Regions from separate parts of the Gordonia hongkongensis genome, predicted to be linked through region 3. Evidence: riboswitches for the same ligand, from Rfam matches in the RefSeq annotation. Region 3 holds a riboswitch; each other region holds the start of a gene.
The links. A riboswitch is a leader RNA that binds a small molecule or an ion and turns the genes downstream of it on or off. The one in region 3 is predicted to bind thiamine pyrophosphate.

Region 1: another riboswitch for thiamine pyrophosphate. It lies ahead of thiC (phosphomethylpyrimidine synthase ThiC); the one in region 3 lies ahead of MVF96_RS05285 (TenA family protein).
Region 2: another riboswitch for thiamine pyrophosphate. It lies ahead of thiO (glycine oxidase ThiO); the one in region 3 lies ahead of MVF96_RS05285 (TenA family protein).

What each region holds. Positions count from the first base shown of each region.
Region 1 covers NZ_CP095552.1:665,215-672,425, forward strand. The annotation lists gene egtB (ergothioneine biosynthesis protein EgtB) at 1-175, shown strand, start outside; gene egtD (L-histidine N(alpha)-methyltransferase) at 172-1,161, shown strand; gene MVF96_RS03030 (LLM class flavin-dependent oxidoreductase) at 1,142-2,206, opposite strand; gene MVF96_RS03035 (SHOCT domain-containing protein) at 2,401-2,790, shown strand; gene thiD (bifunctional hydroxymethylpyrimidine kinase/phosphomethylpyrimidine kinase) at 2,879-3,799, opposite strand; gene thiC (phosphomethylpyrimidine synthase ThiC) at 3,799-5,487, opposite strand; TPP riboswitch at 5,495-5,584, opposite strand; gene MVF96_RS03050 (GNAT family N-acetyltransferase) at 5,804-6,151, shown strand; gene MVF96_RS03055 (IS110 family RNA-guided transposase) at 6,485-7,211, shown strand, end outside.
Region 2 covers NZ_CP095552.1:4,763,093-4,770,303, reverse strand. The annotation lists gene MVF96_RS21550 (IS110 family RNA-guided transposase) at 1-935, opposite strand, end outside; gene MVF96_RS21545 (hypothetical protein) at 1,315-1,689, opposite strand; gene thiE (thiamine phosphate synthase) at 2,006-2,716, opposite strand; TPP riboswitch at 2,764-2,875, shown strand; gene thiO (glycine oxidase ThiO) at 2,871-3,935, shown strand; gene thiS (sulfur carrier protein ThiS) at 3,932-4,144, shown strand; gene thiG (thiazole synthase) at 4,203-4,991, shown strand; gene MVF96_RS21520 (ABC transporter ATP-binding protein) at 5,063-6,052, shown strand; gene MVF96_RS21515 (ABC transporter permease) at 6,057-6,803, shown strand; gene MVF96_RS21510 (LuxR C-terminal-related transcriptional regulator) at 6,931-7,211, shown strand, end outside.
Region 3 covers NZ_CP095552.1:1,170,049-1,177,259, reverse strand. The annotation lists gene MVF96_RS05340 (HNH endonuclease signature motif containing protein) at 1-19, shown strand, start outside; gene rplA (50S ribosomal protein L1) at 92-808, opposite strand; gene rplK (50S ribosomal protein L11) at 891-1,325, opposite strand; gene nusG (transcription termination/antitermination protein NusG) at 1,401-2,294, opposite strand; gene secE (preprotein translocase subunit SecE) at 2,365-2,838, opposite strand; tRNA gene MVF96_RS05315 (tRNA-Trp) at 2,878-2,950, opposite strand; gene MVF96_RS05310 (fused (3R)-hydroxyacyl-ACP dehydratase subunits HadA/HadB) at 3,197-4,294, opposite strand; gene rpmG (50S ribosomal protein L33) at 4,389-4,556, opposite strand; tRNA gene MVF96_RS05300 (tRNA-Met) at 4,650-4,723, opposite strand; tRNA gene MVF96_RS05295 (tRNA-Thr) at 4,745-4,817, opposite strand; tRNA gene MVF96_RS05290 (tRNA-Tyr) at 4,935-5,015, opposite strand; TPP riboswitch at 5,259-5,353, shown strand; gene MVF96_RS05285 (TenA family protein) at 5,341-6,051, shown strand; partial or broken gene MVF96_RS05280 (ABC transporter substrate-binding protein) at 6,048-7,058, shown strand; gene MVF96_RS05275 (ABC transporter permease) at 7,080-7,211, shown strand, end outside.

The sequences.
Region 1 (7,211 bases), 500 kb from region 3:
CTTCGTGCCCGCCAACGGCGCGGTGGGTGAATACAACGGCAAGTTCATGTCCGACCAGCATGTGCTGCGCGGGGCGAGCGCGGTGACGCCTGTGGGTCACGAACGACTGACGTACCGGAACTTCTTCCCGGCGCCGTCGCGCTGGGTCTTCTCGGGACTCCGGCTGGCCCGATGAGCCTCGACAGCGACACCCCGGTGACGGCGACCACCGGGGAGACGGCCATCGGGGGCCTTGCCGCAGACGCACTCTCGGGATTGTGGCAGCAACCGCCGGTCCTCCCGACGAAGTGGTTGTACGACGAGCGCGGCAGCAAGCTCTTCGACGAGATCACCCGTCTGCCCGAGTACTACCCCACCCGCCGCGAGACCGCGATCCTGCGCGCGCGGTCGGCCGAGATCGCCTCGACGACTCGTGCCGACGTCATCGTCGAACTGGGCTCGGGCACATCGACCAAGACGCGTCTGCTGCTCGACGCCTTCGTGGACGCGGCCGCCGACGGTGAGCGTCCGACCTACGTCCCCGTCGACGTCAGCACCGAGATGCTCACGACGACAGCCGAAGTGCTCGCCGTCGACTATCCCGGGATCGACGTCGTCCCCGTGGTCGCCGACTTCACCGAGCCCGACCTGGATCTCCCGCCCGCCGACGGCCCGCGCCTCGCGGTGTTCCTCGGTGGCACAATCGGCAACTTCGATCCTGCTGCGCGCGCGGAGTTCTATCGTTCGATGGTCGGCTCGTTGTCCCCGGGTGACTACTTCCTCCTCGGTACCGACCTCGTCAAGGACACCGGGCGGCTCGTCGCCGCCTACGACGACAGTGCCGGTGTGACCGCCGATTTCAACCGGAACATGATCGAGGTGCTCCGTGCCGGCCTCGACGCTCGCGGGCTCTACGCCGACGACTTCGAACACATCGCCCGCTGGAATCCGGGCGAGCACCGCGTCGAGATGTGGCTTCGCGCCCGGCGGGACGTCGACGCGTACTTCGGTGTGCTGGGCCGTTCGTGGCGGGTGCCCGCGGGAACCGAGATCCACACCGAGATCAGCACCAAGTTCCAGCCGGGGGCGCTCGCGGAAGAACTCGAGTCGGCCGGACTGTCCGTCGTGTCGGCGTGGACCGATCCCGCGGGCGACTTCCAGCTCACCCTGACCCGACGCTGAGCAGTTCGCGCACCCGCGGGATGACCTGCGTCCCATAGAGCTCGACACTGCGCATGAGCTCGGCGTGGCCGAGTGTCCCGTGCGAGTACTTCAGGTCGAATCGGCTCAGTCCCAGAGCTTGGACGGTCGACGCGATCTTGCGGGCAACGGTGTCGGGCGACCCGACGTAGAGCGAGCCGCCGGGTCCGGTCGACCGCTCGAACTCGATGCGGGTCGGGGGCGGCCAGCCGCGTTCGCGACCGATGCGTCCGACGTACTCGCGGTAGTGCGGCCACAGGTCGTCGCGTGCCTGCGCGTCGGTGTCGGCGACATGTCCCGGTGAGTGCACGCCGACGGGCATCAGCGGCTTGTCCATCTCGCGCAGGGCGCGGTGATAGAGATCGACGTACGGCTTGAAGCGCAGTGGGTCGCCGCCGATGATCGCGAGCATGAGCGGCAGGCCGTACGACGCGGCACGTACCACCGACTCCGGGCTGCCGCCGACCGCGATCCACGTCGGCAGGGGCGGGTTCTCGAGTTCGGGGTAGACCGTCTGGGACTGCAGAGGACTGCGCGTGGAACCCGACCAGGAGACCGGTCGGCCGGTGCGCAGTTCGGCGAACAGGGCCAGCTTGTCGCTGAACAGTTCCTCGTAATCGGAGAGGTCGAAACCGAACAGCGGAAACGACTCGGTGAACGACCCGCGCCCGAGGATCACCTCGGCACGACCCGACGACAACGCATCGACTGTCGAGAACCGCTGGAACACGCGGATCGGATCATCGGAACTCAGGACGGTGACGGCCGAACCGAGACGCATCCGGGTGGTGCGCGCCGCGATGGCGCCGAGTACGACCTCGGGTGCCGACACCGCGTAGTCGTCCCGGTGATGCTCACCGACACCGAGGAAGTCGACGCCGACCGTGTCGGCGAGGATGGCCTGCTCGAGCAGATCGCGCAGGGTCTGCGACCCCGAGCGCAATGTGCCGTCGGGTTCGGCGGTGATGTCCCCGAACGTGTCGAGACCGAGCTCGACCTTCTCGATACCTACCGGGTGAGATTCCATGTCGCCCTTCGCGAAGTTGTGATCGTGCGGGGCGAAATCGGAGGAATTGCGCCCGCAATGGTCTTTTCACACGATTTCACGAACATCTTTCCAGTTCGTCACGGTGTCGAGGTCGGTGCTGTGTAATGCTTCATAACGGTTCATGTGCTCGGCTCTGAACTCGCCGATTTCTTCTAGACAAGGGAGACACTCCGATGTGGGATTCATTCTGGGACTTCATCTGGTACACGATCGTCATCTTCGCGTTCGTGGCCTACCTGATCGTCCTGTGGCACATCATCAGCGACCTGTTCCGGGACAAGGCCGCGTCGGGCTGGCAGAAGGCGGCCTGGATTGTCTTCTTGATCTTCCTCCCGTACCTCACCGCCATCGTGTACCTGCTCGCCAAGGGCAAGGGGATGGCCGAGCGTCAGCGTGAGGCGTACAACGAGGCCAAGCAGGCGTCCGACGAGTACATCCGGTCCGTCGCAGGCACCTCGCCGACCCAGCAGATCGCCGACGCGAAGAACCTGCTCGACTCGGGCGCGATCACACCCCAGGAGTTCGAGCACTTGAAGAGCAAGGCCCTCAGCGGAACCGCCTGACGGTCCCTCGACACAGACAACGCTCCCCGATGGCGCCGGTCGCCGTCGGGGAGCGTTGTCTGTTCTCCGGTTCGGGACCGGCGTCGCGTCAGTCCGCCGACCCGGCGCCCACACGCCACAGCGGATTGACCGGACCGTGGCCGGCGCCCAGTGGATACGCAGCGGCCAGGCAGCGGGTCACCCAGTCCTTGCCGAAGCCGACCGCCGCGGGAACGTCGTGCCCGTGGGCCAGCGCGCATGCGATCGCGGCGGCGAGGGTGTCGCCGGCGCCGTGGTCATGCGGGGTGTCGATGCGTTCGTGGCTGAGCTCGATGAACTGGTCGCCGTCGTAGAGCAGATCGGGGGAGTGGTCCGAGCTTCGCAGGTGCCCGCCTTTCACCAGCGCCCAGCGCGGCCCGAGATCGAGCAGCGCCCTGGCCGCGTCGCGTTGCGACGCGGTATCGGTGACCTCGATCCCGGTGATCAGGCGAACCTCGTCCAGGTTCGGGGTCACCACCGTCGCGAGGGGAAACAGGCTGTGCCGCAGGGTGTCGAGTGCCGAGTCGGCGAGCAGCTGGTTGCCGTGCATCGACGCGCACACCGGATCGACCACCAGCGGAACGGATGTGTCCCGGCCGATACCGCTCGTGCGGCACTGCTCGACGATGGCCTCGATGATGGGCGCCGACGCGAGCATCCCGGTCTTCGCCGCGGCCACACCGATGTCACCGGACACGGAGTCGATCTGCGCCGCCACGGTCTGCGGTGAGATCTCCTCGAACCCGCTCACGCCCACCGAGTTCTGGACCGTCACCGCGGTCACCGCGACACACCCGTGCACCCCGAGCAGGGCGAAGGTGCGCATGTCTGCCTGAATCCCCGCGCCCCCGCCGGAGTCCGAACCAGCGATGGTCAGGACCCGTACCGGGGCCGTTCCGGGCGGTGACAGCGGGAGTCCCGTGTAGGCCTGTTCGTCGACCGTGCGCTGATTCGCGTCGACTGTGCGTCGTCGTGCGTCGTCTGTGCGCATCAGGCGCCGCCGGTCGTCTGGAGCGGGAGGTACACGCGGTTACCGGCCTCGGCGAACTCGGCCGACTTCGCGGCCATGCCCTCGGCGATAGTCCGGTCGATGTCGTCCGCGGTGACGAGACCGTGCTCCTCGGCGTAGGCGCGGACGTCCGCCGAGATCCGCATCGAGCAGAACTTGGGTCCGCACATCGAGCAGAAGTGGGCGGTCTTCGCGGGCTCGGCGGGCAGCGTCTCGTCGTGGTATGCGCGCGCGGTGTCGGGGTCGAGGGCGAGATTGAACTGGTCGGTCCAGCGGAACTCGAAGCGCGCCTTGCTCAGTGCGTCGTCGCGTTCCTGTGCCCGCGGGTGGCCTTTGGCCAGGTCGGCCGAGTGCGCCGCGATCTTGTACGTGATCACGCCGACCTTGACGTCGTCGCGGTCCGGAAGTCCTAGATGCTCTTTCGGAGTCACGTAGCACAGCATCGCGGTGCCGGCCTGAGCGATCATCGCGGCGCCGATGGCCGAGGTGATGTGGTCATAGGCAGGTGCGATGTCGGTGGCCAAGGGCCCGAGAGTGTAGAACGGCGCCTCCTCGCACAGTTCTTCCTCCAGGCGCACGTTCTCCGCGATCTTGTGCATCGGGACGTGACCCGGACCTTCGATCATGACCTGCACGCCATGGGATTTGGCGATCGTGGTCAACTCGCCGAGGGTCCGGAGCTCGGCGAACTGCGCCTCGTCGTTCGCGTCGGCGATCGACCCGGGGCGTAAGCCGTCGCCGAGGGAGAACGTGATGTCGTAGCGGCGGAAGATCTCGCACAACTCGTCGAAGTGCGTGTACAGGAACGACTCCCGGTGGTGCGCGAGACACCAGGCCGCCATGATCGAACCGCCGCGCGAGACGATGCCCGTCACCCGCTTCGCGGTCAGCGGAACGTAGCGCAGCAGGACACCGGCATGGACGGTCATATAATCGACGCCCTGCTCCGCCTGCTCGATGACGGTGTCGCGATACAGTTCCCAGGTCAGCGAGGCGGGATCGCCGTTGACCTTCTCCAGCGCCTGGTAGATCGGAACCGTCCCCACGGGGACCGGCGAGTTACGCATGATCCACTCGCGGGTGGTGTGGATGTCGGCGCCGGTCGAGAGATCCATGATCGTGTCGGCGCCCCAGCGGGTGGCCCACACCATCTTCTCGACCTCGTCGGAGATCGAGCTGCGCACCGCCGAATTACCGATGTTCGCATTGACTTTCACCGCGAAGTTCTTGCCTATGATCATCGGTTCGGACTCGGGGTGGCGGTGGTTGGCCGGGATGACCGCGCGGCCGATGGCGACCTCCGACCGGACCCGTTCGGCGTCGACGCCCTCCCGGGCGGCGATGAACCGCATCTCGTCGGTGATGATGCCGGCACGCGCCCAGGCCAGCTGGGTGCTCGCGCCGTCGATCGGGTCGGGCCGATGCCAGCTGTCGCGGGTGGGGGTGAGGCCCTTCTCGACGTCGATGTGCGCCGCCGTATCGGTGTAGGGGCCGGAGGTGTCGTAGACGTCGAGGTGTTCGCCGTTGGTGAGCTGGATTCGACGCTGCGGCACACGCAGGTCGTCGACGGCGAGGTAGTGCTTGGCGCTGCCCTCGATCGGGCCGAGGGTCAGGAACCCGGAATCGGCGGGTGCGCTGCTGTTGCGGGTGGTGGATACACGTGTGCCCATGGCTGGTCTCCCTACGCCGGCATTACCCGGACAGGTTCGAGCGGTCGGCGACCGCCCGTCGCCATCTCAGCCCTCGGTCATCGTGAGAGCCCCCGCGGTGTGTAGTTGTCGTGCGTCCGCCACCCTACATCGCATCGTCCGGTCGGGTCGTGCGGGTGGGGAAGACCGTATCGATTTGCGACGATCACACGATCGGGGTCGGCAGTTACGGTTCCGTAAGGTACCGTGTGACCCGGATCACAGGGGTGGCGCTGTCGCGTGTGGCAGGTACGCGCCGGTGATCCGATGTCCGCGATCACGAGGTGAGGAGGGTCGGGTGCTACGCAAGCATCGTCAGCGACCACCACAGTCGGCAAAGTCCATCCTGCAACAGATCTCGCAGGTGGTACACAATCCCGACCGCGACCGATTCGAACTCTGGGTCGCCGGCGACCTGGTCGGCGTGCTCGGTTATTCGACCGAGTCGGCGGACGGTCAGACCACCATCACCGTGCTGCACACCGTGCTCTACGACGAATACAGCGGACACGGACTCGCCACGCGACTCACCCGTAGCGCCGTGCACTACACCCGCGAACAGGGTGCCCGCCTCCGGCCGGTGTGCACGTTCACCAAGCGCTACCTCGACAGCCATCCCGGGATCGTGCCGCTCGCGCCGGTGTGATCCGAAGGTAAGCCTCGGCGGCTCCAGAACATTCCTCGCCGGACCCTTCGAGGCTCGTCGCTATCGCTCCTCGCACCTCAGTATCTGCGGCCTGGCGGCCGTCGTGGGGGTCGAAGAGTTCGTGCTGGTCACCGGCGCGTGGGGGGTTGATAGTGGAGGGGTGGGATGCGGTGACCTTGAATTCCTCCCTTGTGCCGAAGAGCCAGTACCTCAGTGTGAGGCGCGGGGCCTGCCACGGGAATCGTGGATTGTTGCTACGAGCACGCGGATTAGACTCCTGCATTTGTTTGCCCCGTCCGCAGCCCACTTCCGAGGACTCGAAAGGAAACCGAGATGGAAGTGCTGCATCCCCGATGCGCCGGGATGGATGTCTCCAAAAAGGATGTGAAAGTCTGTGTCCGCCTGGCTAGTCCGGGCCGAAAGACCGTGCAAGATACCACGACCTGGTCGTCGATGAGCGGCGACATTCTGCGGCTGCGGGACTATCTGATCGCCGAGCAGGTGACGTGTGTGGTCATGGAAGCCACCGGCGACTACTGGAAACCGTTCTACTACCTCCTCGAAGACGCCCCGTTCGAGGTGATGCTGGTCAACGCCCACGACGCCAAGAACCTCCCGGGCCGCAAAACCGATGTGTCGGATGCGGCGTGGCTGGCGCAGCTGGCCGCCCACGGGCTGTTGCGGGCCTCGTTCGTGCCGCCCGAACCGATCCGACGGTTACGCGATCTGACCCGCACCCGCACCGCGATCACCCGCGAACGCGGCCGCGAGATTCAACGGTTGGAGAAAGTCCTCGAAGACGCCGGCATCAAACTGTCGGTGGTGGTCTCCGATATCAACGGGGTCTCGTCACGATTCATGTTGCAGGCGCTGGTCAAGGGTGAACGCGATCCCGCCGTGTTGGCGGAGTTGTCGGTGAAACAACTCCGCCGCAAAATCCCCGCGTTGACCCAGGCGTTGCAGGGCCGCTTCACCGACCACCACGCGTTCCTGGTCGAGTTGCATCTGGATTTCATCACCGAACACACCACCCGGATCGACGCGTTGACCGAGCGCATCG
Region 2 (7,211 bases), 1.7 Mb from region 3:
TGGGATTTCATGCGTCCGACCGCGATCATGTGCAGAGCGCTGTTGGCTTGCCGGTCCCCGCCCCGGTTGAGTCGGTGGCGGCTGGTTTTGCCTGAGGATGCCGGTAACGGTGCGGCGCCGACGAGTTTGGCGAACCGTGCCTCGGTGCCCATCCGCTCGACGTTGTCACCGGCGGTGATCACCAGGCGTGCGGCGGTGATCGGCCCGATCTGCGGGCGCGACAACAAGGTCGGCACCACCTTCACCAACAGTCGCTGCAGTTCGCGGGCCAAGGACCGGACTTCTTGTTGGGCGAGTCGGTGTCGGTCGAGCAGCGACCGCGCCGCGCGCACGAACGCCGCGGCCGGCGCGGACAGATCAGCTTTCTCGGCCGGTACCGGCAAGTCTGTGATGAACGCTGCCCGCTTGGCGATGGTGCGTGCCTGGCGCGCGTCATCGGCGAACTCGGCCGGCGCGGTGGTACACAGGTCACGGATCTGGTTACCGATCCGGGTGGCCTCTGCGACGGCCGAAGCCCTTGCCACGGTGAGCATCCGAACAGATTCGACCGCGCCTCGGGTGTCTTTGGCCACCGCGGTGGCGCGGCCGGTGATGACTGCCATCGCCGCGGCGTAGGCATCGAGTTGATCGGTCTTACCGTGGGCGTAGCGGCGCGGCAGATCGGGGGTGTTGACCTCGATCACTCGCACCCCTTCAGCGGTGAGCATGCGGGTCAACCCGGCCCCATAGGAGGCGCTCGATTCCACCGCGGCATCCTCGACGCGGCCGAAGCCACACGCCCACTGCCACAACTGGGTGTAGCCGGCGGTGGTGGTCGGGAACTCGCGATCGGCCAGCGGGCGGCCGTCGGTGGCGACGATCGCGGCGTGATGGGTCTGTTGATGGGTGTCGACTCCGAGTACGACCACTTGCGTGGTCACTGTTGTCTCAGCCATTCTGGCGATGTCTCCTTCACTGCGGTGTGGGATGACCTCACCGGGGCGGGTGGACAGGACAGTGAAGAGTCACGGCCTACCAGCCAGACAGGGTCCTAATCAGGTCACACCCGCCCCGGCCCTCAAGGTCACTTGGTGCAGGTGATCGACCGAAGTTCTGGGCCGACACATCTCGCCCATGACAGCACCGTCAGCCACGAAGTAAGTCAGACCCAAACCCGGTCAACCACCCACACCCATTCTCACTGCCACGAAGGGCTGGCGACCCATCTCGCCAGGACCCTTCGTGACGGCCTCCGCAAGCTCCGGCCTCCTCAGGGAGCAGAGGTTTTTTCGAAGTCCACGACGGCCGCGAGGCCGCAGATACTGAGGGCCAGGGTCACACCCCGGCGTCCAGCAGTCGGTTCGCCCCGGCGACCAGCGCGTGGACGTTCGCCTCGTCGCTGCTCGCGCCCTCGCCGACGGCCCAGGCCTGCCGGCCGTCGTGCTCGCACAGCAGGAACGTCGTGACCAGGCCGTCGACGACCCGCTGGTGCAGCCGGACGATCTGAACCGGGGCGCCGACGTCGTACAGGATCGAGGTCATCGCACCGACGGGGCCGGCGGCGACGGCGCTGCGGGACATGATGCGGTCGGCGATCGCGAGCGTCGCGCGGCACTCGATCAGGTCGCCCGAGCACGGAACGGCAGAGAAGGAGCCCAGCCGGATCGTGCCGCCACGGGAGTACTCGTCGGTGAATTCCTGCCAGGTCATCCCGGCGGCCTCCTCGTGCATCCCGGGGGGAAGCGGGCGGCCGAAACGTGCGGCGAAGTGGTCGCCGCCGTGCCGGTCGTCGCGCTCGGTCCACGAACAGGATCGACGAGGTAGATGAAGAGGGTGCATCTCGAAAACCGATTTCGGTCGAAGAACGGATGACCGACTGGAGAGCGCAACCGACCCGCAGCGGGGGGTCGGTCAGATTCAGACCCCGCTGCGGCGGGTTACGAGAACGCTCGTGATGCACAACATGATCGGTCCACCATAGACCCGCGACACCGACCGGGCAAACGTGTTTCCGCCGGGGGAACCGCTAGAGCATCCCGGCGAGATCGGTGGCTGCGGCGGTCGGGTCGGCGGCCGCGGTGATGGCCCGCACGACGACGATGCGCCGCGCCCCGAGCGCGGTGACCTCCCCGACGCGGCCGGCATCGATACCGCCGATGGCGAACCACGGCTTGGCTGATTGTGTTGCGGCCGTTGAGGACACGAGGTCGAGGCCGGCTGCGGCGCGGCCCGGTTTGGTGGGGGTGGTCCAGCACGGACCGACGCAGAAGTAGTCGACGTCGTCGTCGGCGATCGCGGCGGCAGCCTGCTCGGGGTCGTGGGTCGAGGCGCCGATGACGACGTCCGGTCCGACGATCCGGCGGGCCGCCGACGGCGACAGGTCGCCCTGTCCGACGTGCAGGACATCGGCCCCGGAAAGCGCCGCGACGTCGGCGCGGTCGTTGACCGCCAGCAGGGCACCGTGCGCGTCGGCGACCGTCCGCATGCCCGCGAGGATCTCGAGTTCCTCGCCCGCCTCCAGGGTCCCGAACTCGCGCTCACCCGGCGAGTTCTTGTCGCGCAGCTGCACGATGTCGACGCCGCCCGCGAGCGCCGCGTCGACGAAGTCGAGCAGATCACCGCGTTCGCGCCGGGCGTCGGTGCACAGGTACAGGCGGGCCGTGGAGAGCCGCCGGCGACGGTCCGTCGCGGAGCCGGGGTCCGTCGACGCGGAGCTGGTGCGGTTCGGGGTCGTCACGCCGACCAGGCTAACCGGACCCCCGACGCCCCGGCGTAGGGTGGATCGCACGAACACACGGGAGTCCGGATCGGCCGGGCTGAGAGTGCGGACAGATTCCGCTGACCGTCGAACCTGATCCGGGTCATTCCGGCGAAGGAAGGTGATTCCCAGCGTGGACTCCCCACCGCAGCGCCCTGCCCACCGCGCCCTGACTGTCGTCGGGGGCGGTGTCATCGGGCTGACCTGTGCGCTCACCGCGGCCGACGCCGGATGGCGGGTTCGCGTCCTCGACGCCGGCACCGACGAGCGCGCGTCCTGGGTCGCCGGCGGCATGCTCGGTTCACTCGGCGAGGGTCATCCCGGCGAGGACGCGTCCCTGGCCCTCTCGGTCGAATCGGTCCGGCTGTGGCCGGCGCTCGTGAAGCGGCTCGACGACCCGGGCGTCGTCACCGCCACCGACTCGCTGTTCGTCGCGGCATCGGCCACCGACATCGAATACCTGCGGCATCTCGCCGACTTCGTCTGGGCCGGGCAGCCCGCCACCGATGCCGCGCTGCAGCCGGTGACCGGCCGCGACATCCGGACCCTGGAACCGTCGCTGAGCTCTCGACTGGTCGGTGGCTACCGCGCGATCGGCGAGTGGTCCGTCGACAACCGGCGGCTGCTCGAGGCGTTGCGCGCCGCCACGACGTCGGCGGGTGCCGAGTTGGTCTCCGCGCGTGTCGAATCCCTGGCCGATCTCGACGACCTCGGTTCCGACACCCAGATCCTGCTCGCCGCCGGACTCGGCACCGCGGCCCTCTGGCCGGACGTGGACCTGCATGCGGCGAAGGGGGAGATCCTCCGTCTGCGCCGCACGCGCTGGTCGGTGCCGCCGCCCGGTCACGTCGTCCGGGCACGCCTCCACGGGCGGGCCGTGTACCTGGTGCCGCGCGAGGACGGAGTCGTCGTCGGCGCCACCCAGTACGAGGCCGAGGGGACGGCCGACCGCGCGCCACAGGCCGGTGGGGTCGCGGATCTGCTCGCCGACGCGATCGAGGTCTTCCCCGGGCTGCGGACCTACGAACTGACCGAAGCGGGGGCCGGTCTGCGGCCGTGCACCGCGGACGGATTGCCGATCGTCACCCGTGTGGACACACGAACGGTCGTGGCGACCGGGCACGGGCGCAACGGGATCGTCCTCGCCCCGGGCACCGCCGCCCGCGTGTTGTCGATTCTGGAAGGAGCAGAGGAATGAGTATCACCGCGAACATCACCGTCAATGGCAAGAGCGTCGATGTCGGCGCCGACACGTCGGTGCGCGACGTCGTCATGGGGCTGGGGTTGCCGGACCGGGGGATCGCGGTCGCGGTGGACGGCGCGGTCGTCCCGCGCGGCCGCTGGGACCGGCACACGATGACCGACGGTGCCGTCGTCGAGATCGTCACGGCGGTGCAGGGTGGCTGACCTCGCCGATCTGAAGCCCGACGCCTCGCGGACCGAGCAGAGGTCCGGCGACGAGACGATCCCGGATGCGGACCATCTGCGCATCGCCGGTCGCGACTTCTCGTCGCGACTCATCACCGGCACCGGCGGCGCGTCGAATCTCGCGACCCTGGAACGCGCGCTGGTCGCGTCGGGGACCGAGCTGACCACCGTCGCGGTTCGGCGCGTCGACGCGGCCTCGGGCACCGGGGTCTTCGATCTGCTGCGCCGGCTCGACATCGCCGTCCTGCCCAACACCGCGGGCTGTCACACCACCGCCGAGGCGGTCCTGACCGCCCAACTGGCGCGCGAGGCGTTCGAGACCGACTGGGTGAAGCTCGAGGTGGTCGCCGACGAACGCACCCTGATGCCCGACGCCATCGAGCTCGTCGACGCCGCGGCCGCACTGGTGGCCGACGGTTTCGTCGTGCTGGCCTACACGAACGACGATCCGGTCCTGGCGGCGCGACTCGCCGATCTCGGGGTGGCGGCGGTGATGCCCCTCGGATCGCCCATCGGGACCGGACTCGGAATCCTCAACCCGCACAACATCGAGATGATCGTCGACGACTGCCACACCCGCTTCGACGACCCGCTGCCGGTCATTCTCGACGCGGGCATCGGGACGGCGAGCGACGCGGCCCTGGCCATGGAACTCGGTTGCGACGGCGTGCTTCTGGCCACGGCGGTGACCCGGGCGGAGAACCCTGAACTGATGGCGACGGCGATGCGGCACGCGGTGGCCGGGGGCCGACTGGCCGCGCGTGCGGGCCGGATCCCCAAGCGTTTCTGGGCGCACGCGTCCTCGCCCGGGCGCGACCGGGACTGACGCGCGGTCCCGCGGCAGGCCGTCCGAATGACAGACCGGGCCGCTCGGGGTTCGGCGGCTATGGTCGAGTCGTGTTGCAGGTAGCGAATCTGACGAAGGACTTCGGCGGTCAACGCGCGGTCGACGACCTCACCTTCGAGGTGGGGCCGGGACGGGTCACCGGTTTCCTGGGGCCCAACGGTGCGGGCAAGTCGACGACCATGCGGATGATGCTCGGACTCGACCGCCCGACATCGGGCACGGCGACGATCAACGGGCAGCGCTACCGGGACCTCGAGCATCCGCTGCGGCAGGTCGGTGCGCTGCTCGACGCCCGGTGGGTGCATCCCAATCGCAGTGCGCGGTCCCACCTGCGGTGGCTCGCGGCGAGCAACCGGATTCCGGCCGCCCGCGTCGACGTGGTGCTCGAGACGGTCGGGCTCACCTCGGTGGCCAAGAAGCGCGCCGGCGGCTTCTCGCTCGGTATGTCGCAGCGGCTCGGGCTGGCGGGTGCCCTGATCGGCGACCCGCACACGCTGCTGTTCGACGAGCCGGTCAACGGCCTCGACCCGGAGGGCATCGTGTGGATCCGCGGGTTCATGCGTAAGCTCGCCGCGGAAGGGCGGACGGTGTTGGTGTCGAGCCATCTGCTCACCGAGATGTCGCTCACCGCAGACCATCTCGTCGTCATCGGGCGGGGCCGGCTGATCGCCGACTGTTCGGTGGCGGAGTTCACCGGGCGGGCCCGGCAGTCGGTGCGGGTGCGCGGCCCGCAGCTCGAACAGTTGCACGCCGCGCTCGCGGCGGCGGGGCTGAATCCCGCGCCGGGCGACCCGGATGCCCACGGGCGCCCGGTGATGCGCGTGCCGGACACCACGACCGATCGGGTCGGCGACCTCGCCGCCGCCGCGGGCATCACCCTGCACGAACTCGCCGCCGAGTCGGCGTCACTGGAAGAGGTCTTCATGTCGATGACGGCGCACGCCGTCGACTACACCGCCGTCGACAACCGCGCCGTCCACGACCCCGACGTCCACAACCCCGACGCCCACAACCGGGCCGTCGGGAACCACGGGGAGTGAACCGGTGATCGCCGCGATCAACGCCGAACGGATCAAACTTGCCAGCACCCGGTCGCCGTACTGGTGCCTCGGCGTCGTCGTGGTGCTGGGCCTGGGCTTCGCGGTGCTGCTCGGCGCCATCGCCGGCGGTTCCTACGGCAGTCCCGGTGAGACCGACACCCTGACCGACGACTTCCTGCTCGGCGTCAACCAGTTCGGGGTCGCGGTGCTCGCGATCATGTCGATCCTGGGCGTGACCACCGAATATCGCTTCGGCACGATCCGACCGACGTTCGCGGCGATTCCGCGTCGGCCACAGGTCCTCCTCGCGAAAGCGGTCGTGTTCGGCGGACTCTCGTTCGCGGTGGTGGCCATCGTGTCCGTCGTCGCGGTCGTGGCGGCGCAGGTGCTCGCCGGCGTCGGAGTCTCTCTGACCGGGCCCGAGACCGTCCGGCATCTCTGGGGGACGCCGGTTTTCGCGATGCTGTGCGCGCTGATCGGCCTCGCGGTGGGCGCGTTGGTGCGGCATTCGGCGGGTGCGGTGGCGATCGTGCTCGTCTGGATGCTGGCCCTCGAGCGGATCGTGTCGGTGCTCCCGCGGGTGGGCGAGCACATCGTGTCGTTCTTGCCGTTCCTGAACGGGTGGAACTTCCTCGCCGGCGGGAGCGACACGTTCCACTGGAACGCCTACGGTTCGTTGGCCTACTTCGCGGGCTTCACGATCGTGTTGCTGGCGGCGGCAGTGGCCGTGACCAATGCCCGGGATGCGTAGTTCGCGGATTTTCTTCCGCCGATGTCAAATCCGGGATTAGCCGCGTGTCGACAGGGCCATCCGGTCGGACCACATTGGTGCTTCCGGGCGGCCCATTGTAGGGCCCAGCAGACTAAAATTCGCGGTTATGTCCACGAATTGGCCGCTCGTCGAGCGCGATCGGGAGTTCCGCACGATCCAGGCGGCCCTCAGGGGTGAGACGACCGGCTGTGGGGTGGTCCTGACCGGTGACTCCGGCGTGGGCAAGACGACCCTCGCCCGGCACGTCACCGCCGAGTTGCCGACCGGGGTGCGCTGGGTGGCGGGCACCGAGTCCGCGCGCTCGATCCCGCTCGGTGTGTTCGCGCATCTCGTCGGTCCGGCGACGTCGAGCGATCCGGTCACCTACCTTGCGGCGGCCCGTGAATC
Region 3 (7,211 bases):
ACTCACCGACCACGCGTGATTGCACACAACACGAGGGGCCCGGCATCGGAATGCCGGGCCCCTCGTGGGTGTCAGTGCGCCTGATGCGGGATCAGGCCTGCGGTGCCTCCGCGAAGTTGCGGGTGACCGCCGGGTCGACCGGGATGCCCGGGCCCGTCGTCGTGGAGACGGTGACCTTCTTGATGTAGCGGCCCTTGGCGGCCGACGGCTTGGCGCGCATGATCTCGTCGTAGGCAGCGCCGTAGTTCTCGGCCAGCTTGGCCGGGTCGAACGAAGCCTTGCCGATGACGAAGTGCAGGTTCGCAGCCTTGTCGACGCGGAAGTTGATCTTGCCGCCCTTGATGTCGTTGACAGCCTTGGTGACATCGGTGGTCACGGTGCCCGTCTTCGGGTTCGGCATCAGGCCGCGGGGTCCGAGGACACGCGCGATACGGCCGACCTTGGCCATCTGATCCGGGGTGGCGATCGCGGCGTCGAAGTCCAGCCAACCGCCCTGGATGCGCTCGATCAGATCCTCGGCGCCGACCTCGTCGGCACCGGCGGCGGTGGCCTCAGCGGCCTTGTCGCCGGCGGCGAACACGATCACGCGGGCAGTCTTACCGGTGCCGTGCGGCAGATTGACGGTGCCTCGAACCATCTGGTCTGCCTTACGGGGGTCGACGCCCAGCCGCATCGCGACCTCGACGGTCGCGTCGGTGTTCTTCGACGACGTGTCCTTCGCCAGCTCCACAGCCTCCAGCGGGCTGTACAGCTTGGTCTTGTCGACCTTCTCGGCCGCGGCCGCGTAGGCCTTGCTCTTCTTGCTCATTGCTCTGTTCCTTCTCCGCCGTCAGTCGGCGGGGTGTGTGGTGCGGGCCGAGCCGGCCCTCCCACGGTGATGATGAGGTCTTTCAGCCTTCGACGGTGATGCCCATGGACCGAGCAGTACCGGCGATGATCTTCGCGGCCTGGTCGATGTCATTGGCGTTCAGGTCTTCGGCCTTGGTCTTGGCAATCTCACGGACCTGGTCCATGCTCACCTTGCCGACCTTGTTGGTGTGGGGCTCGCCGGAGCCCTTCTGCAGGCCGGCGGCCTTCAGCAGGAGCTTCGCGGCCGGCGGTGTCTTCAACTTGAAGTCGAAGGAGCGATCTTCGTACACGAAGATCTCGACCGGGATGACGTTGCCGCGCTGCGACTCGGTCGCCGCGTTGTACGCCTTGCAGAACTCCATGATGTTCACGCCGTGCTGACCAAGCGCCGGACCCACGGGCGGGGCCGGGTTGGCCTGGCCTGCCGAGATCTGGAGCTTGATGATCCCGGCGAGCTTCTTCTTCTTGGGAGGCATCTTCTGTTCCTTGCTTGTTTCCTTGCGAATTCACGCCCGCTGGAGACGTGAAAGTTCTGGGTTGGTGGTCCGGCCCTAGATCTTCTCGACCTGGTTGAACCCGAGCTCGACCGGTGTCTCGCGACCGAAGATCGACACGAGGACCTTGACCTTGCGCTGCTCGGCGTTGACCTCGCTGATCGACGCGGGCAGCGTGGCGAACGGGCCGTCCATGACGGTGACCGACTCGCCGACCTCGAAGTCGACCTCGATGACGTTCGACGCGGCGGCAGCTGCGGCCTCGACGCCCTCGGCAGCGGCACCGCGCGACGCGGCGGGCTTCTTGGCCTCGGTCCGCGGCATCAGGAACTGCAGCACCTCGTTGAGCGAGAGCGGCGACGGCTTGCTGGTCATCCCGACGAAACCGGTGACACCCGGCGTGTTGCGCACGGCGCCCCACGACTCGTCGTTGAGCTCCATGCGGACGAGGATGTAGCCCGGCAGCACCTTGCGATTGACCTTCTTGGGCTGGCCGTTCTTGATCTCGGTGACCTCTTCGGTCGGCACCTCGACCTGGAAGATGTAGTCGCCGACGTCGAGGTTCTGCACGCGGGTCTCGAGGTTGGCCTTGACCTTGTTCTCGTAACCGGCGTAGCTGTGGATCACGTACCAGTCGCCGGGCGCGCGCCGGAGCTGCTTGCGCAGTTCCTCGACCGGATCGACCTCGGCCTCTTCCACCGGGACCTCGTCGGCGGCGGCCTCGTCGACCGGGACCTCGTCGGCGGCGGCCTCGTCGACCGGGACCTCGTCGGCATCCTCGGAGACGGTGTCCTCGGCGGGGGCCTCGTCACCCTCGATGACCGCGTCGTCGGCGACCGCGTCACCCTCGGTGTCCACCGCGTCGGTCACGGCCGCGTCGACAGCGTCGACGTCGGCAGCAGCCACGTCGACGGAATCGGTCGAGGCGAGTTCGTTCTCCGGGGTGCTCACTGCAGCCCACGCTCCTTATGGTTCATCTGGCGGTCGTGTTCCTCGTCGCCGGCCGAGCCCACCGCGTGGGTCAGCCGAACAACCAGAGCACGCCCTTGGCGAAGGCGAGGTCGAGGCCGGCAATGAACGCGGTCATCACGATGACGAACACGAGCACGACGATCGTGTAGGTGATCATCTCGCGCCGCGTAGGCCAGATGACCTTCTTCAGCTCGGCGACGACCTGCGTCAGGAAGACCCAGATCCGTACGAACGGATTCCGGCTCTCCTCGGCAGACGCCTTCTTCTTGGTCTTGCGTTCCTTGACGGCGACGGACCCCGTGTCGGAGTCAGTGTCACCGTCGGTTGCACCCGCCGCCGAGCGACGTCCGCGAGCCGAGCGCTTACCGGACGGACGCAGCTCCTTCGCGGTTGCGGTCGACGTGTCGTCGTCCGTACCCGCGTCGGTGGCCTCGTCGCGACCGTCGAGCTCAGCCGCGGCCGAATCGGCCGCAGAACCCTCTGCGGCGTCTTTGGCGCGGGCGGCCCGGTCTCGCTTGCTCAACTTCGCGGTCCTCTCGTCAGCGTGTGCCCTTCACCAGGGCAGGGGCGACAGGACTTGAACCTGCAACCTGCGGTTTTGGAGACCGCTGCTCTGCCAATTGAGCTACGCCCCTTTGCGACGCCCGCCACCGGAGTGGTCGGCGTTGCCGTCCTTCTCGATCCGGCCTCACGGCCCGTCGACGTTTCGTCGCCGACAAAACCAACGCGCCACCCTATGGGTAGCGCGCAAGTCTGAATCAATCAGACACTTCAGTGTAGATCACCGGGGCGGTGGACCCAAAACGGGCTCGCCTCCGCTCCCCCGACGACCGTACACGCCACCCGTCCGTGAGCCGCCCGAACGGCTCGCGACCGGTCGATCAGTTGAACTGGATGACGGCCTGCGCGCGTCCGAAGATGCGGCGATCGCCCTGCTTGGCGGTGATCGCGATGGTCCCGCGGCGGGTCGCAGGATCGAGCGACTTCACCTTGCCGGTGAAGTCGACGGCCGCGCTGTCGTCGGCCGGGACGTACACCGGGCTGGTGAAGCGCACGTTGTACTCGCAGAAGGCCGCCGGGTCGCCGATGAACTCGGAGACGAAGCTCGCGCCGAGCCCCATCGTCTGCATACCGTGCGCGACGACGTCGTCCATGCCGGCCGCGTTCACGACGTGGTCGGAGAAGTGGATCGGGTTGGGGTCGCCGGCCACGCCCGCATAGTTCGCGAGATTGCCGCGCGTCAGCAGGTACCGCTTGGGCGTGAGCTCCTGACCCACCGTGAGCGTGTCGAAATCGACGGCACCGAAGGCGCCAGGCGACTGCGTCGGGTCGGGGAGGTCGTAGCGACCCGCCTTCGGCTCGACGGTGTGCCCGGATTCGCCGATGGCGTCGACCTTGATCATCACGTGGTCGAGGGAGGCCTCGAGTTCCGGGTCGACGTCCATGCCGGGACGCGCGGCCAGGGAGGTCCACGTGGTCATGACCGGCTCGTCGTGCTGGTTCCAGATGACGTTCTTGGTGACCATCAGGTCGATCATCTCGGGACTGCTCACGTGCCGGAACGACTCGAGCGAGACGTCGCAGATCAGGCGGTCCCCGACCTTCATCGGCTGGTGGTAGACCAGCCGCTGGTCGGTCTGCATGATCTGCCACATGTCGTAGCCGGTGACGACGTCTTCGAAGAGCTTGCGCTGGGCGATGATCCCGAGCACCGACACATAGGTCGGCGCGGCGATCAGGCGGTCGTGACCGAAGGCCCGGGCGCCCTCCTCGCTCCAGTGGGTCGGGTGCGCATCCTGCACCGCCATCGCGTGCTTACGGATCTCCTCGCGGCCGATCTCGTAATAATCGTCGACCGTGTAATGGAAGCCGACAAGGCTCTGGGTGTGGGCGGCGATCTCGTCGGGGGTCGGCTTCGCGCCACCGTTCGACGCCTCGTCCGGACGATCCTGGATCTCGGCTCCGCTTACCTGTGACATTGAGCTCTACTCCTTCGGCCGACACAGCAAGACGGGCTGCCTCATCGAGAGGCAGCCCGCTGCTGGTGGTACTTCGAAACGGCCGACGACGGCGTCAGCGCGATTCCTTGTGCCCCTGGTGCTTGCCGCAGTTCGGGCAGAACTTCTTGATCTCGAGGCGATCGGGATCGTTGCGGCGGTTCTTCTTCGTGATGTAGTTACGGTGCTTGCACACCTCGCAGGCCAAGGTGATCTTGGGGCGAACATCTGTTGAGGAGGCCACTTGATTGCCTTCTTTCGGGTGGTACGTGGTCGGGTTCGGAAGTTCCCTCAGGGCTTGCGACCCTTGCGCTCGGTTCCGGTCGGACCCGATGTGTAGCGGTGGAGGGACTCGATCCCTCGACCTCACGATTATGAGTCGTGCGCTCTAACCAGCTGAGCTACACCGCCCCGCGGACTTCTCGTCCAGCGAGCCCCCTGACGGAATCGAACCGTCGACCTTTTCCTTACCATGGAAACGCTCTGCCGACTGAGCTAAGGGGGCGTGCCCCGGGCGGTTGCGCCCGAGAGCCTTAACGAGGTTACACACTCGCGTCTGCGCTAGACAAATCGCTGGTCGGAGACCGTCTGTAGAGCAGTTTCGCGAGATTGGACCACGCCGTGGCAGGTATAGGATTCGAACCTATGTAGCTTGCGCGACGGATTTACAATCCGCTCCCTTTGGCCGCTCGGGCAACCTGCCGTGCCGCTCTTCCGGCCACCGTGACGGCCGTACGAACAACGCCGTGAAGAATACAACGAACACCGCATCAACGCGCAAACCGGCTGGTCAGCGAGCCGTGGCGCGGTCATGGCACAGGCGTCCCACTGCGATACCCCGCACCCTCCGGGGCGGCTCGTGAGCGGCGTCGACCACCTCGGTCGTTCCGCGCGCCGTCATCGGCGACGCCTCGTGCGTCGAACGTGCCTACTGCTACTGTGTCTGCGTTCTGACACGGGGTGCTCCGCGACGCGGGGCTGAGATGAGACCCGAGAACCTGTCCAGGTAATGCTGACGAAGGGATGTCATGTCTGTGCATGCGCACATGCCGGTCTCCGGCCGTTTCTCCGACCATCTCTGGGAGGAGACGAAGGGGTTGCGGACGGCGATCGATGATCTCGAGTTCCTGCGGCGGCTCGGCGACGGGACGCTGCCACTCGAGGTGTTCCGCACCTACATGGAGCAGGACTCGCTGTACCTCGCCGGGTACGCGAAGGCGCTGGCGATCCTGGCGTCGAAGTCCCCCGACCCGCAGACCGCGGGGTTCTGGGCGAACTCCTCGGCCACCGCGGCCACCGTCGAGTCGGCGCTGCACGGCGACCTGCTCAACGGCGGCCAGTTGCCTCCGCGTGAGGGCGAGCCCGAGCCGTCGCCGGCGTGCCTGGGGTACGTGTCCTACCTGACGGCCGTCGCCGCGACCGAGTCGTATGCGGTCGGCGCGGCCGCGGCCCTGCCCTGCTTCTGGATCTACGCGGAAGTCGGCCGGGCCCTGGCCGCGAGTGCCGCCCAGGTGCTCGCCGCCGACCCGAACCACCCCTACGCGCAGTGGGTGACCACCTACGACGCCCCGGAATTCCAGGAATCCGCCTCGCGGGCAAGGGAACTCGTGGACGAGGCCGCGGCGCACGCCGGCGAGCGGGAGCGGGCCGCGATGGCCACGGCGTTCACCGTCGCCACCCGGTTCGAGCTTCTGTTCTGGGACACCGCGCTGAACCCGCAACCGTGGCCCGCCGCATGAGCGCCCGCGCGCGCCGCCTCCTCACCGTGCTCGCCGCCGCGGTCGTCGCGTCGTCGGCGATCACCGCGTGCGGTTCGGGCGCCGGTTCGGACGGCAGCATCCGATTCGCGCTCGACTGGTCCCCGAACACCAACCACACGGGCTTGTTCGTGGCGCAGCAGCGCGGCTGGTTCGAGGAGGCCGGACTCGACGTCGAGATCCTGCCGTACAACAACACCGCCGTGGACACCATCGTGGACGCGGGCAACGCCGAGTTCGGGATCAGCACCCACAACTCGTCGACCTTCTCGCGGGCATCGGGCGCGCAGACCATCTCCGTGTTCGCGCCGCTGCAGAAGTGGGCCACCGGCATCGGTGTCCGCGCCGATCGCCGCGACATCACGAGCCCGAAGGACCTCGACGGGAAGACATACGCCGGTTTCGGCGACCCGGGCGAGGAGAAGACCCTCGAGCAGGTGATCCGAAACGACGGCGGCACCGGCGAGTTCACCTCGGTGACCCTCGGAACCTCGGCATACGAGGCGGTCTACTCCGGTCAGGCCGACTTCACCGTCTCCTATCTCGCGTGGGAGGGCATCGAGGCCGAGCATCGCGGAACCCCGATGAGGTACTTCCACTACACCGACTTCGGATTCCCGGAGGCATACGCGATCGTCGTCGACGCCAACGAGGACTGGCTGGCGGACAACCCGGACCGCGCGGCGGCCTTCGTGACGGCGCTGCAGCGCGGTTACCAGGCGGCGGCCGACGACCCGGACGCGGCGGCCCGCGACCTCCTCGCCGCCAACCCCGGTGCGTTCAACGACGAGCAGTTGGTGTTCGAGAGCCAGCGCATGCTCGCCGGTCAGTACATGAAGGACGCCGACGGCCGGGTCGGGCGACAGACGCTCGAACAGTGGGCCGGGAACTCCGGGTTCCTGTACCGCAGTGGTCTGCTGACCGGCCCGGACGGGGCGCCGCTCACGACCGAGCCGGACTGGTCGACGTACTTCACCAATGACTACCTCGACACCCTCGGTAGCACCGGCCTGCGTCGCATCGCGCCCGCGCTCGTCGCGGTGGTCGTCCTGGTGGCGGTCTGGCAGGTCTACGTCGACGTCAGCGGGATCCGGCCGCAGGTGCTGCCGTCGCCGTCGCGCGTCGTCGCGCAGGGTTGGTCG